3 regions of the Mesorhizobium sp. AA23 genome follow, and region 1 is predicted to be linked to each of the others. Evidence: riboswitches for the same ligand, from Rfam matches in the RefSeq annotation. Region 1 holds a riboswitch; each other region holds the start of a gene.
What was found. A riboswitch is a leader RNA that binds a small molecule or an ion and turns the genes downstream of it on or off. The one in region 1 is predicted to bind cobalamin.

Region 2: linked by a shared signal. The riboswitch ahead of A9K66_RS14905 (HoxN/HupN/NixA family nickel/cobalt transporter) and the one ahead of A9K66_RS25650 (DUF1636 family protein) in region 1 are both predicted to bind cobalamin.
Region 3: linked by a shared signal. The riboswitch ahead of bluB (5,6-dimethylbenzimidazole synthase) and the one ahead of A9K66_RS25650 (DUF1636 family protein) in region 1 are both predicted to bind cobalamin.

The regions. Positions count from the first base shown of each region.
Region 1 is NZ_LYTP01000031.1:2,916-7,720, forward strand. It holds gene cobN (cobaltochelatase subunit CobN) at 1-1,610, opposite strand, end outside; gene cobW (cobalamin biosynthesis protein CobW) at 1,628-2,665, opposite strand; gene A9K66_RS25650 (DUF1636 family protein) at 2,667-3,095, opposite strand; cobalamin riboswitch at 3,134-3,332, opposite strand; gene A9K66_RS25655 (winged helix-turn-helix domain-containing protein) at 3,362-4,561, opposite strand.
Region 2 is NZ_LYTP01000013.1:261-5,065, reverse strand. It holds gene A9K66_RS14905 (HoxN/HupN/NixA family nickel/cobalt transporter) at 456-1,523, opposite strand; cobalamin riboswitch at 1,613-1,804, opposite strand; gene A9K66_RS14900 (DOPA 4,5-dioxygenase family protein) at 1,886-2,293, opposite strand; gene A9K66_RS14895 (hypothetical protein) at 2,532-3,257, opposite strand; gene A9K66_RS30275 (hypothetical protein) at 3,781-3,924, shown strand; gene A9K66_RS14890 (nucleoside hydrolase) at 3,955-4,805, opposite strand, start outside.
Region 3 is NZ_LYTP01000028.1:395,727-400,531, reverse strand. It holds gene A9K66_RS21660 (exodeoxyribonuclease VII small subunit) at 1-116, opposite strand, end outside; gene A9K66_RS21655 (histone deacetylase family protein) at 120-1,046, opposite strand; cobalamin riboswitch at 1,161-1,339, shown strand; gene bluB (5,6-dimethylbenzimidazole synthase) at 1,382-2,113, shown strand; gene A9K66_RS21645 (aminotransferase class V-fold PLP-dependent enzyme) at 2,461-3,642, shown strand; gene A9K66_RS21640 (D-amino-acid transaminase) at 3,834-4,688, shown strand.

The DNA.
Region 1 (4,805 bases):
GGGGAGATTGGCAGTTTCGCTGACGGCGCTTCTCCTCCAGCGTTGATGATTGGCGAAAGCATCGATGCAGGCGCAATCTCCCCCCTAGAGGGGGAGATGTCCGGCAGGACAGAGGGGGGCGCATTGACGTGAGCTTTGTCGTTGGCTCTCCCCCACGCTGCCTCAACCGTGTCGCGTGCACCTTCGGGAAGCGCTGCCGAAAAGGCGAGATATTCCTGTAAGGTGAGACCAAGTCCACCCACCTCCAACACATCCAGCAATCCGCGTGGCGATTGTGGAATCCCATCAACCGCATAGCCCTGTTCCTTGAGGTCGTGCAGCATGGCGAGCACGCTCGACGGCACATCCAGGCCGACAGCATAGCCGGTGCGTCCGGGCGCGCCTGGATAATCCGGAATCAGAATCGCCAGCTTGCGTTCCGCCCGTTGCGTCCGTTGAAGGCGGAGGAATGCGGCGATGCGGGCGGCGACCTGGGCGACGCGATCCGTTTCCGGTCGGTTGGCGAAGGCGCGGAAGGCCAGCGCCGGATCGGCGTCGATCTCGCCCTTGAAGGAGATCGCGCCGGCGAGGATACGGCCATCGAGCTCGGGCAGCACGACATGCATGGCAAGGTCGGCGGGCGCCAGGCCGCGCTGGTTTTTCTCCCAGACTTCGCGCCGCGTCGTGGCGACGATGACCTGGAACACGGGCACGCCGGCACGGTCGAAGAGCGTTTCGGCACCCGGCTCGGCACCGGAGGCGAAGGCGGTTGCAGTGACGATGGCGGACGGGTTCAGCGAGGTGATGGCGGTTTCGACGAAAGCCAGCGATACCGGGTCCTTGAGGCTCGAAACGAAGATCGGCACGGGCATGATGCCCTGCGACCGCAACGCCTCCGTCAGGGCATCGATTGGGGCGACGTCGGCGGCGAGCAGCATCGAACGGTAGAAGAGGATGGGGATGACGGGGGCACCGACGCTGTCGATGTTGAGCTCTGTCACACCCCCCTCTGTCCGGCAGGACAGAGGGGGGTGTGAAGGACCGCCGACATCGATGATCTCAGGCTCCTCTACAACCCCCAATCCAGCCTGGTAATACCCCGCCTTCGGCACGCTCACCGGCTCGGCCACGGCCGTATCCGACCCGGCGAGCCTTGCCAGGCTTTGCACCAGCGCGCTCATGTTCGCTGGGCCGCCTTCGCGGAAATAGCCGAGCAGGGCGTCGAGTTCGGCGCGCGGCAGGGTCGAGCCTTCGATCAGCCGCAGATCCTCGTCGTGGCTTTCGCCCGGCAGCAGCGCCAGTTTGATATTTCGCTCGCGCGCAACCGCTGCGAGCTGGTCGCAGCCGTAGCGCCACCAGTCGTAGCCGCCGAGAATGCGGACCAGGACGACCCTGGCATGGCGCGCGACACTGTCGATCCAGAGATCGACCGACATCGGATGGCGGAGATCGCGAAGTGCTGCCAGCCGCATCGACGGCAGCCGAGCGGCGTCGGCCTTCCAGGCAGCGGCGAGGCCGGCGAGATCGCTGTCGGTGAAGGACAGGGCCACGACATCCGCAGGCGTCTGCCTGAGGTCGATCGGCTCGGCGAGATCGTCGAGCGAGGCGGATGTCGTGGTGAGGATGTGCATCGCGGTTCGGTCTTGCCTCAGCCGGCGAGGATACGCTCGATCGCCGGGCGGTTCAGCCCCTTGAGGCCGATGACGACGAGCCGCGATCGGCGGTCGTCGTCCGGCGTCCAGGCGCGGTCGTAATAGTGGTTGACGCGCGGGCCGACGGCCTGGAGCAGCAGCCGCATCGGCTTGCCACCCACCTCGACAAAGCCTTTGACGCGCAGAACGTTTTCCTGCTCGGCGGCGAGAGCGACGCGCTTTGCCAGCTCATCCGGACTGGCGATGGACGGGATATCGAGGACGAAGGAGTCGAAATCGTCATGCTCATGGTCGAGCTCGTCATCGTGATGGGTCTTGCGGTTCTCGATGTCGTCCTCGACGGCGAGGCCAAGACCGAGCAGCACCGACGGGTCGACCTTGCCCTGTGCGGTCGGCACGACCTTGACCGCGCGCGCCACGTGCTCGCCGATGACGGCATTGGCGCGCTCCGAGCCGGCCGCGTCCATCAGATCGCTCTTCGACAGGATGATGAGGTCGGCGCAAGCGATCTGGTCCTGGAACACCTCTTCGACCGGATCATCGTGGTCGAGCGAGTCGTCGGCGGCGCGCTGCGCCTGCAAGGCGTCTAGGTCGGAGGCGACGCGGCCGTCGGCCAGCGCCGGACCGTCGACCACGGCGATGACGCCATCGACCGTGACGCGGCTCTTCACCGTCGGCCACTGGAAGGCCTGGACGAGCGGCTTCGGCAAAGCGAGGCCGGAGGTTTCGATCAGGATGTGGTCGACCTTCGGCGTGCGCGACAGGATCCGGTCGAGCGCCGGCACGAAATCGTCGGCGACGGTGCAGCAGATGCAGCCATTGGCGAGCTCGACGATATTTTCCTCTGGGCAGGTGTCGATGCCGCAGCCTTTCAGGATCTCACCGTCGATGCCGACATCGCCGAATTCGTTAACGATGATCGCCAGCCGCTTGCCCTTGGCGTTTTCGAGCAGGTTGCGGATCAGCGTGGTCTTGCCGGCGCCGAGAAAGCCGGTGACGACAGTGCAGGGAACACGGGAGAGGGATGCGGTCATGTCAGTCCTTCAGCAGGTCGAGGGGAGGGAGGCGGGCAACCAGGCCGCGCTTGAGGGAATCGGGCCGGCCTCGCCAGGGGATGAGGCCGTCGGTCGAGGTGGCAAAGAGCTTTGCGCCGGTGACGAGGTCGGCCCCGCTGGTCGTTTCCAGGTCACCGAAGACATAGCTCCAGCAGCCGTCGCGCAGCAGCGCCGCGCTCAGGCGGCGTTTGCAATTGCCGAGACACTCGACGGTGCGGATGCGGATTTTCTCGTCCGGCGCGGCGCGGCGCGCGTCTTCGGCAAGGAGGGCGCCGGCGCGCGGATGCGCGTCCGAACCGGTCTCATCGCGGCAGGAGGAGCAGACGATGACGGTCACTTCCGATAGCGCGTCGCGGGGTTCGGACGAAATGTCCGCGGTACTAGCCGGAAAACTGACGTTGCAATCCAAAACCAGGCTCCTTGCCCGGAAAACCCGCCGAGCGATCGGATTCTCATGTCTCAGACGGCAGGTCTCCTGGCTCGCGGGTCGTCGCCTTACGCCGCCTTCCCGGGAACATCCCAGTGGTTTTCGGCTGAGGCTCGTCGCTCACAGTTGCGGGGACAGCCGCGGATTTGGGTTTTCCCGCACCGCATTCCCTCTGGCTCCTCCCCTTGCCGGGAGGAGACCGTCTGCGGCGGATTTAGGCTTAGAGGTGCTGGCATGTCAACGCGCGGCTACGACACCGAAATGTCGGTCAACGCCGGCCCAAGGTCGCCGGCCGGCGTCACCTCGATGGTTTCCAAGCCGAGCCATGCCTGCATCTGTTTCAACTCACCGAAGAGCTGTGCGGCCGTTTCGGCGGGAGCGCCGGCTTCGGCAAAAGCCGCATGGACGCGCAGCACGCCGGCCGGCCGGTCAGCTCTCAAATCGACCCGGGCAACGATCCGGTCGCCGAGCAGGAAAGGCAGCACGTAGTAGCCGTACTGGCGCTTCTCGGCCGGCGTGTAGATCTCGATGCGGTAGCGGAAGCCGAAGAGTTTTTCCGTCCGGGTGCGTTCGAATACCACCGGATCGAAGGGCGCGAGCAGGGCGCGGGCCTCGATGCGGCGCGGAAAGCGGGCGTCCTTGTGGAGATAGGCGGGCTTGTCCCAGCCTTCGACCTTCACCGGCAGCAGTTCGCCCATCTCGACCAGTTCCTCGATTCTGGCTCTCGTATCGCCAGGCGCCAGGCGGAAATAGTCACGCAGATCGCCATAGGTGGCGATGCCATGGGCGCGGGCGGAAATGCGCAGCAATTGGCGATGCGCGTCCTCGACCGAGGGCACCGGCAGGTCGAGGATGGCCGGCGGCAGAACCCGCTCGGGCAGGTCGTAATAGCGCTCGAATCCTCGCCGGTAGGCGGTGGTGATGCGCCCGGCCCAGAACAGCCATTCGAAAGCGTGCTTGGCCTCGCTCCAGCCCCACCATCCGCCATTGCCCTTGTGGCCTTCGATGTCGGAGGCGGCGATCGGCCCGCGTTCCGCGACTTGCCCGTAGATCTCCTCGATCATCGCCTTGCGCTCGCGGCCCCATTTGGCGAGGCCGAGATACATTTCCTCGCCTTTCTCGGCCCGCTGCATGCGCCAGCGCATCAACGGATAGGTCTCGACGGGCAGGAAGGAAGCCTCATGGGCCCAGTATTCGAAGACGGTTCGCTTGCGCGTGACGGCCGCGTTGTCGAGCAGCGCAAGGGGGTAGGGGCCGAGGCGCGAGTAGAGCGGCATATAGTGGGCGCGCACCACGGCGCTGACGGAATCGATCTGCAGCAGGCCAGTTCGGGAAAGCACACGGGCGAGATGGCGACGATCGGGCGTGCCGGCCGGCCGCGCATCGGTAAAACCCTGCGCGCCGAGCGCAATGCGCCTTGCTGCGGCGAGCGAGATCTTTTCTTTCATCCAGCTACCTTGCCCTGATCCTTTGCCGGGATTTCCAGTCGGTGATTCCGGCCATGCTAACAGGCAAATGGCGGGAGATATGTCAGGATAGAAAAGTGGAGTGAAACATGAAGGAAATCAAACAGGAGCGGATCGGACCAGTTTCTTCCGATATGGCGTCCAGGGCCGGATTTTGAACAAGGTTTGACTTGCGTCGCCGAAACCGCTGCGCTAACCCTCGCCGCGTCGCAGCATAGGCCACCTA
Region 2 (4,805 bases), on a different contig from region 1:
GCTGGCGCCGCCGAGCCCTCGCCGTAGCGCCGTACGCCGAATGGCTTGCGCTGCTCCCATTTTTGCTTTCCCCTTCCCCGCTTTTTTAGAACAGAAAAGCGCCAGCTTTTCTGTTCTGGACTCTGGATATTTGGACTGGATACTGGCTTATGGATTATGGGACTTATCCCAGGCCTTAACCCCTGGCTTATCCAAGCGCAGAATTCCGTCACACTTCCAAAGGCTTGGGCTACGGGTCCTCAGCATGCCTTTGAAGCGCGTGCGCACGGGCCGGCTATCTCCTGTTGCTGTCTGGCCAACAGTGAACAAAATAGGAACAAAAATGTCAAGGCGAGCACCGCTGCCGTCATCGGCTTCCCGATGCCGAGGCATTCAAGGAGGCAGGCTGGCAGCCCGCCGGCGTCTGATGGCAGAGAGATGCGGCTGGTCTGCTGCAGCCAGCCGCAGCCGGCGGTTTATGAATTCTTTGCTGCGGATGCGCTCTCCACATCATCCAGCCCCTTGGCCTTGTAGACGAGGTAGGAGATCGCCCAGGCGGCGATGAAGATGCCGATAATGGCGAAGCCCAGATTGTTGAAATTGTCGTTGAGCGTGCCGACGCCGTTCCAGAAGCCGCCCGACAGACCGAGCTTGCCACCGATCAGGCCGAGCGCCTCGATGCCGCCGATCAGTACTGCGACAAGGACCGACACCAGGGTGATCGTCATGTTGTAGTACAGTTTGCGGATCGGCTTGACAAAGGCCCACTCATAGGCGCCGAGCATCATCACACCATCGGTCGTGTCGACCAGTGACATACCGGCCGCGAAAAGCACCGGGAAGACCAGAATGGCTTCGAACGGCACGCCCTTGGCCGCTTGTGCCGCGGACACGCCGAACATGGCGACTTCGGTCGCGGTGTCGAAGCCAAGGCCGAAGAGGAAACCAAGTGGGAACATGTGCCAGCTCTGCGACACCAGCCGGAACATCGGGCGGAAGACGCGGGCCAGGAAGCCGCGATTGTTGAGCAGCAGGTCCAGATCCTCCTCGACAAACGCCCCACTGGCCCGCACCCGCCGATAGCTTCTGTAGATCGACAAGAAGATGACGATGTTCATCGCCGCGATGGCGAGCAGGAAGAGTGCGGAAATGCCGGTACTGATCGTGCCGCCAATCTCCTGAAGGCTCTGGAAACGGCCGAGCAGGGACGTTGCCGCCGCGATAGCCGCAGCGACGATGACGACGATCGTCGAATGGCCGAGTGCGAAAAAGAAACCGACGGAGACCGGCCGTTTGCCGTTCTGCATCAGCTTGCGCGTGACATTGTCGATGGCCGCTATGTGGTCGGCATCGACGGCATGGCGCAAGCCGAGGCCATAAATGACGAGAGCGACGCCAAGCAATGTCGGCTTGTCGTGGAAGGCGACGAAAGCCCACAGCCACGCCCCGACGTTGAGAATGGCGAGCGCCCCGTAGATTGTAATCAGCCTGGCCTTCAGGTCCGGCGCGGTTTTGTTCAGCATTTTCGATAGTTGGATCAGCATGGTTCTGCCTTTGACGTTGCCTGTCATCGCAGGGAACTCGCCCCGCCCTCCGGCCAGGCGCGCACACCGGATCACCCCGTCCGATGTTCTGCTTTGACGTCCATGATGGCAGGTCTCCTGGCTCGCGGATTCCCGCCGCTTTCGCCTTCCCGGCCCATGCAGCCAGTGGCATCGTGAAACCGGCACGCCGCTTACAGTTGCGGGGGCAGCCACGGCTTTGGATTTCTCCGCACCGCGTTCCCTTTTGATCCCCGAAGGGAACCATCGGCGCGAATTCGCCACACCGCGATTGGCCAGTCAATTAACAACTCCGACGGCCAGCGGCCTCTCACGCCATCGTGACGAGAGGGCTGCGCCCCCCCTCACACCCCCAGCGTCGGCTCGGTATTCACCTCCAGCGCCTCTTCCGCCTCGTCCTCTTCGCCAAGCACGTCGCCCTTCACCGGCAGCGCCTGGCCGATCCAGATCGGGTCGATAAGGTGGTCGCGCTTGGGGTTGGTGGTGTTCGGATGGATGAGGATGCTTAGGCCGCCATGGTTCAGCATCAGCCAGGGAACCAGCGTGGCAAAGATCTCGGTGGCGAAGGAGACCTGGTACATGGCTTGCTTGTGCGGGCCGACTGGCTCGTCGCGCCAATTGCCCAGGCGCACGCGGAAACGCTCTGCGATGCGCTGGCGAAGCCATTCGGCGTGCTGCCGCTCGGCCTCCCCGCCGTAGTAGATATGGGCGTGATAGCTGGCGATCTCGGCGATTGGCCTGACTTCGTTCATCGCGATGCTCCCCTTCGATGATTTTTTTGCGCCCGGCGGAACTCTAGCCGAAGCGCGGGCGCCTTGTCTGCAGCCGGCTGAGGTCCGCGCCTGCGGTCGGCAGGGTTATCGGATATGGCGCTCCCCCGCTCCGCCTCGGCTGCGCCGAGCCACCTCTTCCCCACCTTGTGGGGCGGGAAATGCCAACCGCCGAGGTTGCAACCGGCAGGAAGGATGGCAACGGCCGTTGTGCCTTTGCCTAAATCACCGCGGTGACCGCGCCCTTCGCATTTAGGCGACAGCCGACTTTCGCCTGCCTCACTTCGATGCCGCCTCGCCCGTCATAGTCTATGCGCACCTCGATCGGCGCGTTGAGCCCGCTTCGGCGTTGACGCAAGGGGCCGGCGCTGACCGTGTAAACACGCACGGCGCCGAGGGGCTTGGCGGCCGCCGCGATCGCGGCGCGACAGGCGCGCACTACGGCGGCCGGCGTGCCGGATATCGCCTTCGGAGGTGACAGCGGCGCGATGCGATAGCCTTTGGTGACCCGCCGGAGGTCGCCGCCGGCGGATCTGGAGGGCCTCAGCACTGGAGGCAGCACAATGGTCTGCGTCGCGCTTTTGGCCAAAGCAGGGGCTGTCGGCACCGCGGCCGGGTTCTGCGCAGAGGCAGCCGATCCGCTGACGGCGGAAGGATCGTCGCCCGCGGCGGCGGCGCCCACGCTTGTCGACACGCCTGTACTGGTGCTGCCCAGATTGCCGCCGGCATTGACGCCGAGCGATCCGCCGCCGGTCGATGCGCCGACGTTTGCGCCGCCGACACCGTCGGCACTGGCGCCCACGCCCGCCGACACGCCTTGCGAACCGGCGCCCAATCCGGCGCCCACGCCGATGCCGCCGACCTTGCCGCCGACGCCGACGTCAAGCGCCGAAGCAGGCCCGATCGGGATGGCGATCGCCAGCGCGGCTGCTAGGTATTTTTTCATGGCCAGACCTTTGTTCCAAGGCCAACCTTGTGTGGCTCCTCATCGAGCGTCCGCTCGACAGCGGTCTGCGAAGCCTTCGTCGCGCGAATGCGCCGAGCGATGGCTACTTCTCGCCCTGCCAGGCATCGGCCTCGGTGACAGGCGCGGCTGGAGGCCGCTCGAAAGACGAATGATAGAAAAGCGGTCTCGGCAACGCCAAGCACTGAAAAAGGCTTAGGACTTCTCCTTTCAACTTAGCTGTCGACAGCAGGGCAAGTTTGAGCTCGCCTACGCGCTGCTAACGGGTAACTTTCAAATTAGTTTCAACTAAAATGCAACAGAACAAGGACACCACCGTGCCAGCGCCGGTTGCTGATGCCGACGCCGGGCTCTCGTCGAAATGGCCGTCTCGGCTTCGCCGGGCCAATTCTCCCCCACTTCCTGGCGTGCGGGCCTGGAGGCTTGAGAGTCGCCCAGGGCGGCAAGGCGCCCGCGCTACCGGCTCGAAGCCGCAACGCTCGTCGCGCTGGCCGACAACGACGCGGTGCTGGTCGGCCAGGCCGACCTGTTGCGATCGACGGTCGAGGGTGCGGCCGGCGATGCGATCCTGGCCAACAAGCGCGAGATCGAGACCGGCATCGCCGCCATGAGCGCCACATTGCGCGACAGGCAATCGTTCCTGCTGTGAGGGCCGGCTAGGCCTTGACGCCGGAGCGCCTCACGCCTTTTGCCTGGTGAGGCGCTCGAGCGCATCGACGATAAGGTCGCAGAATTTCGTATGGTCGAGCTTCATCGCCACGGTGTGGCGGAAATCGACCTGCTCGCTCGCCGTGCCGCCGAAATGGCGCATGCCGCCCAGCTTCTCGAAATTGCAGACCGTCATGCCCTTGGTCCAGCGTCCGGCAAGCTCGACGCGGATGTCGGCCTTCTCGGTGGTGAAGACGCCTGCATCGATCATCGCCGCCACACAGCAGGCGTCATGGACGGCGGGATAGGCTATCTGCAGCAGGCCGCCATGCGTGGTCGCGATGAACTCCCAGATATCGAGAATGAATTTGGCGATCGGGCCGCCGACAGCGCGCACCCTGTCCTGCAGGTCGGGGGTGGCCAAGGCCTGGTGCGTGAGGTCAAGCCCCACCATGGTGACGTCCCAAGCGGCGCGGAACACCACGTCTGCGGCCTCCGGGTCGGCATAGACGTTGAACTCGGCCGCCGGCGTGATGTTGCCGCGCGTGAAACTTCCGCCCATCGCGACGACCCGCTTAACCCGCTCGACGATGCGCGGCTCCTTGCGCACGGCCAGAGCGATGTTGGTGTGGGGCCCGACCGGCACCAGCGTGACGGTTTTCGGCTCATGCGCCATGACCGTCTCGATGATGAAGTCGACGGCATGGCGCTTGTCGAGCTCGAACGAGGCGGGCGGCAGCTCCGGGCCATCGAGCCCGGTCTCGCCGTGGATCTCGACGGCCAGCACCTGGTCGATGATCAGCGGGCCGGGAGAGCCTTTCGCCACCGGCACCTTTATGCCGTAGGCCGTGCATACGGAGAGCGCATTGCGCGTGGTGTTCT
Region 3 (4,805 bases), on a different contig from region 1:
ATCGACTGGTCGAGCGGAACGTCGCCGCGCTCCAGATCATCGACGATCTTCTCCAGCGCGTCGAGCGCCTGTTCGAAGCTCATCACCTTGACGTCTTGGTTAGCTTCATCAGCCATCATTCATCCCTTCATCAGCCGCCCGACATGGGCGGCGACCGAAAATGCCAATCCTTGCAGATCGTAACCGCCCTCCAGCAGGCTGACGAGCCGGTTGCCGCTGTGGCGCCCGGCGCGCTCCATCAGCTGGCCGGTCGCCCAGTCGAAATCATCCTCGGTCAGGTTGATCGCGGCCAGCGGATCGCGATGGTGCGCATCGAAACCGGCGGAAATGATGATCAGATCCGGCTGGAAGGCGTCGATCGACGGCAGCACGCGCGACAGGAAGGCGTCGCGGAACGTGTCGCTGCCGGTGCTCGGCGCAAGCGGCGCGTTGACGATGTTGCCGGCGCCGGTCTCGCTCTTGGCACCGGTGCCCGGATAAAGCGGCATCTGGTGGGTCGAGCAATAGAGCACCGACGGATCGTCCCAGAAAATGTCCTGCGTGCCGTTGCCGTGATGCACATCCCAATCGACGATGGCGACGCGCTCGGCCAGATGCTTCTCCTGCGCATAACGGGCGGCGATCGCCGCGGTGTTGAACAGGCAAAAGCCCATCGCGGTCGCTTTTTCGGCGTGATGGCCGGGCGGACGCGCGGCAACGAAGACATTGGCGGCACGGCCCTCGAACACATCGTCGACGGCGGCGTTCGCCGCGCCGATCGCCGTCACCGCGGCCTGCCAGCTTTTCGGGCTGGCGCTGGTGTCGGCATCGATCGAGACGATCCCCGTCTCGGGAATCGCAGCGCGGACACGGCCGACGAAATCCTCCGGATGCGCGTAAAGGATAGTCGCCTCGTCGCCTTCCGGCGCCTCGACGCGGTCGAGGGCCGAAAAAGCCTCGTCGTCGAGCACGCGCTCGATGGCGCGCAAACGGTCGGGCCGCTCGGGGTGGCCGGCCGGCGTGAGGTGTTCCAGGAATACCGGATGAGTGTAAAGACGAGTGGTCATGGCGCCTAATCTAGGCACCTGTCGCACGGATAGCCATGTTTCAGCGCCGAATGATTGGGGAAATCGCGCCCAATCGTGTCGCTGGCGGCATTGGCCCGGCCTCGGCTTCGCGATAAGGTCGCGTCGCTGCCTGGTGCCCGCAACGCGGGAGAATCGGGAACACGGTTGAAATCCGTGGCGTGCCCAACGCTGTGAGGGGGACCGCGCCGGCAAACGCCACTGTCCCAGACGGGAAGGCGCCGGATGCGGGTCGATCCCGAGCCAGAAGACCGGCCCGGCAGACATGGTCATCCGCATGGTCAGGCGGAGGACTGCTTATCGCAAGGGGACAAGCGATGCAGGCACGAACAGCCGCCGCCGGCGGCGATGACTTTGACCAATTGGCGCGCGACGCCGTCTACCGGGCCATGTTCACCCGGCGCGACGTGCGCAGCCATTTCCTTACCGACGATCTCGACGACGGCGTTTTGGCGCGGCTGCTCACCGCGGCACACCACGCGCCGTCGGTCGGCTACATGCAGCCCTGGAACTTCATCATCATCCGGGACGCCACAAGGCGGCGGCAGGTGCGCGACCTTTTCCTCGCCGCGCGCGAACAGGAACTGCCGGCGATCGAGGTGGAGCGGCGGGCGCTCTACCGCAAGCTGAAGCTCGAGGGCATCTGCGAAAGCGCGCTCAACCTCTGCATCACCTGCGACCGCCAGCGCTCGAAGAACTCGCCGCTCGGGCGCTGGCACAATCCGGAGATGGACCTCTACAGCACCGTCTGCGCGGTGCAGAATTTCTGGCTCGCGGCGCGGGCGGAAGGCGTCGGGGTTGGCTGGGTGAGCATCATCGAGCCCGAAGCGCTGAAGCGACTGCTGTCGATCCCCGAGCACGTCACGCCGATCGCCTATCTCTGCGTCGGCCGCGTCTCGGAATTCGCGCCAAGGCCCGACCTCGAAGCGCATGGCTGGGGCAAGCGCCTGCCGCTGCCCGAGCTGGTGATGAGCGAGACCTTTTGCGGCGCCGGCGAGGCGCCGCTCAAATCGGCGATCGCTCGTCTCGGAGAACGATTGAAGCCTTAGAACCGCTCGGCGTTCCATAGACCCGCACCAACCGCAACGCGCCATCGCGCTTCGCGTTTGCGCAATGGCGCATTGGCAGGCCTGACCGTCGTTGCCCGCTCTCAGAAACCGGGGATTGTTCGCGCATCGCTTGACAACGTGACGGTTCTTCTTGGCGTGATTGGGCCGGATCTCCGCACTCGCTTCCTCACGGCTAACCCTGTGCCAAGCGATGTCGTTCTCGGGCTTCAACGTCTCGCGAATTCACCGGCGTTCGCAATTAAATTCTGTCTTCTCATGTGAATAGGCAGATTGAGCTGGGCTACGGCGCTTATTGTCGGGCCACAGATGAGACCCGGCGCGTTCCCATGAATTTTTTTGCAATAGATCGGTCCGCCGAACATGAGGACGAAGCGGAATGGGAGCGCATCCGCGCAAAATACCCCCCGCAAGAACCACTCCTCAACTTGAACAACGCCGCGGTCAGTCCCCCACCGACTGTTGTCGAGGAAGCGACGGTTGACGCCTACCGCTTCATCAGTCGCAATCCCGACTACAATATGTGGAGCAAGCTCGACACAGCACTTCCTCATATCAAACGCGAGCTGGCGGAACTGATCGATTGCAGCCCCGGAGAGATCGCGCTGAACCGGAATTCGTCGGAGGGTCTTTCGACAGCGATCTTCGGAATACCGGTGACTAAGGGCGATCAAGTGCTGATCTCGCCTTGGGACTACCCCAGCGTTCGTGCGGGCTGGCTGCAGCGGCAACAGCGCGAGGGCATCGAGGTTGTAAACTGCACATTCGACCTCATGGACAGCGACGACGACATCATCGAATCCTATGTTCAGGCGATGACCCCGCGTACCCGCGTCCTGCAGCTGACTCACATGTACCACTGGAACGGGCGTGTCCTGCCGGTGAACCGGCTCTGCGAAATCGCGCGGGAGCGCGACATCATGACTGTCGTCGACGGTGCCCAGACTTTTGCTCAGATGCCTGTCAGCTTCCGCGAACTCGATTGCGATTTTTTTGTCACCAGCCTGCACAAGTGGCTCGGTGCTCCTATCGGCAACGGGATGCTGGTCGTCAGCGAACGCCGGATCGATACCACCTGGCCATTGCTTGCACCTTTCGACCAGCCCGCGGTGCACATAGACAGGTTCGACCATTGGAATCTCGGCACCTACAATTCCGCTGTCCAGGCAGGAATCGCGCCCGCAATTCAATTCCACAAGGCGATCGGCGCGGAACGGATGCATGCGCGACTGCGCGAACTCACCCGATATTGGGTAGGTCTCGTCCAGGACATTCCCGGTTTCAGGCTCCATACGCCGACCGACACGGACAGCCTCGCTGCGATAAGTCTGTTTTCGATCGACAGCATCGACATGCAGCAACTCGAGCGCGACCTTCGCGAGAAACACCAGGTCCACGTGAAATACCGCAAGGTCGAGCACGTCGAGGGTTTGCGGGTTTCGCCACACATTTACATGCTTAAGCGCGATCTTGATGCCTTTGTCGCCGCGCTGCGAAGCGCTGTGGAGTGAACCGACGAATTTTCTCTGGCTGTGCCCGACCTTAGCCGTCTGCTGTCTGGCGAATAGCGTTTTCGCAGTCGAGGGGTGCAGGATGGCAGCGCCGCTATTTGCGCTTAAAGCTGCCCAGGCCTGCACCGTGACAAGAGTTCAATAGTTTCGCTCAAGGCCGTGAGCGTGGTCTGCATTTTTGAGGTCGATCAATGCGCCAAGTCTACGTGAGTGGATCCTATCTACCGGAAAGCGAGGCCCGTATCTCGGTCTTCGATCGGGGCTTCCTGTTCGCCGACGGAGTCTATGAGGTCACGCTCGTTCTTGATGGCAAGCTCGTCGATTTTGCCAGTCACATGGCGCGCCTGCGGCGATCGCTCCGTGAACTCGATATGCCGTTCTCCCTGACCGAAGCAGATCTTTTGAAGATCCACAGGGAGCTCATTGGACGGAACAATGTATCCGAGGGACTTGTCTATTTGCAGATCACCCGGGGCGCGGCCGACCGCGATTTCATATTTCCTACTCGGGATACGCCGAACACCGTGGTGCTCTTCACACAAGAGAAGGCACTTGTCGAAAATCCGGTCGCCATACGCGGCCAGCACGTCATAACCGTGGAAGATCTCCGGTGGCGGCGCTGCGACATCAAAACGGTGCAACTCCTGTATCCCTCCATGGCCAAAATGCAGGCGAAATCACGCGGCGCCGATGACGCATGGCTAGTGAGGGATGGTTACGTCACGGAAGGCTCTTCCAACAACGCCCATATCGTGACTTCGGATGGGACGATCGTCACGCGGGATCTCTCGAGCGATATCCTGCACGGGATTACCCGGGCAGTCGTTCTGCAGTGCGCAAGTGAACTTCATCTGCGGGTGGAGGAGCGCCCATTCACAGTAGTAGAGACCAGACTTGCGACGGAGGCGTTTTCAACGTCATCATCCGGGCTGGTGAACCCGGTGGTCAGGATGGATGGTGCGCCGATCGGCAACGGGCTGCCGGGCGTAGTCACCCGGCGGTTGCGACAAATTTATCTCGATAGAAGCCGAGCATCGGCGATCTAGCGTTGATCGTCGACGGGTGTTCTCTGCGGCGTCAAACCTCGATACGCAACCTGCCGGTGGCGTTACTCAGGGCGCATATGGACCGCGCTAACTCAAGCACTCCTGACGCCAGCCCTG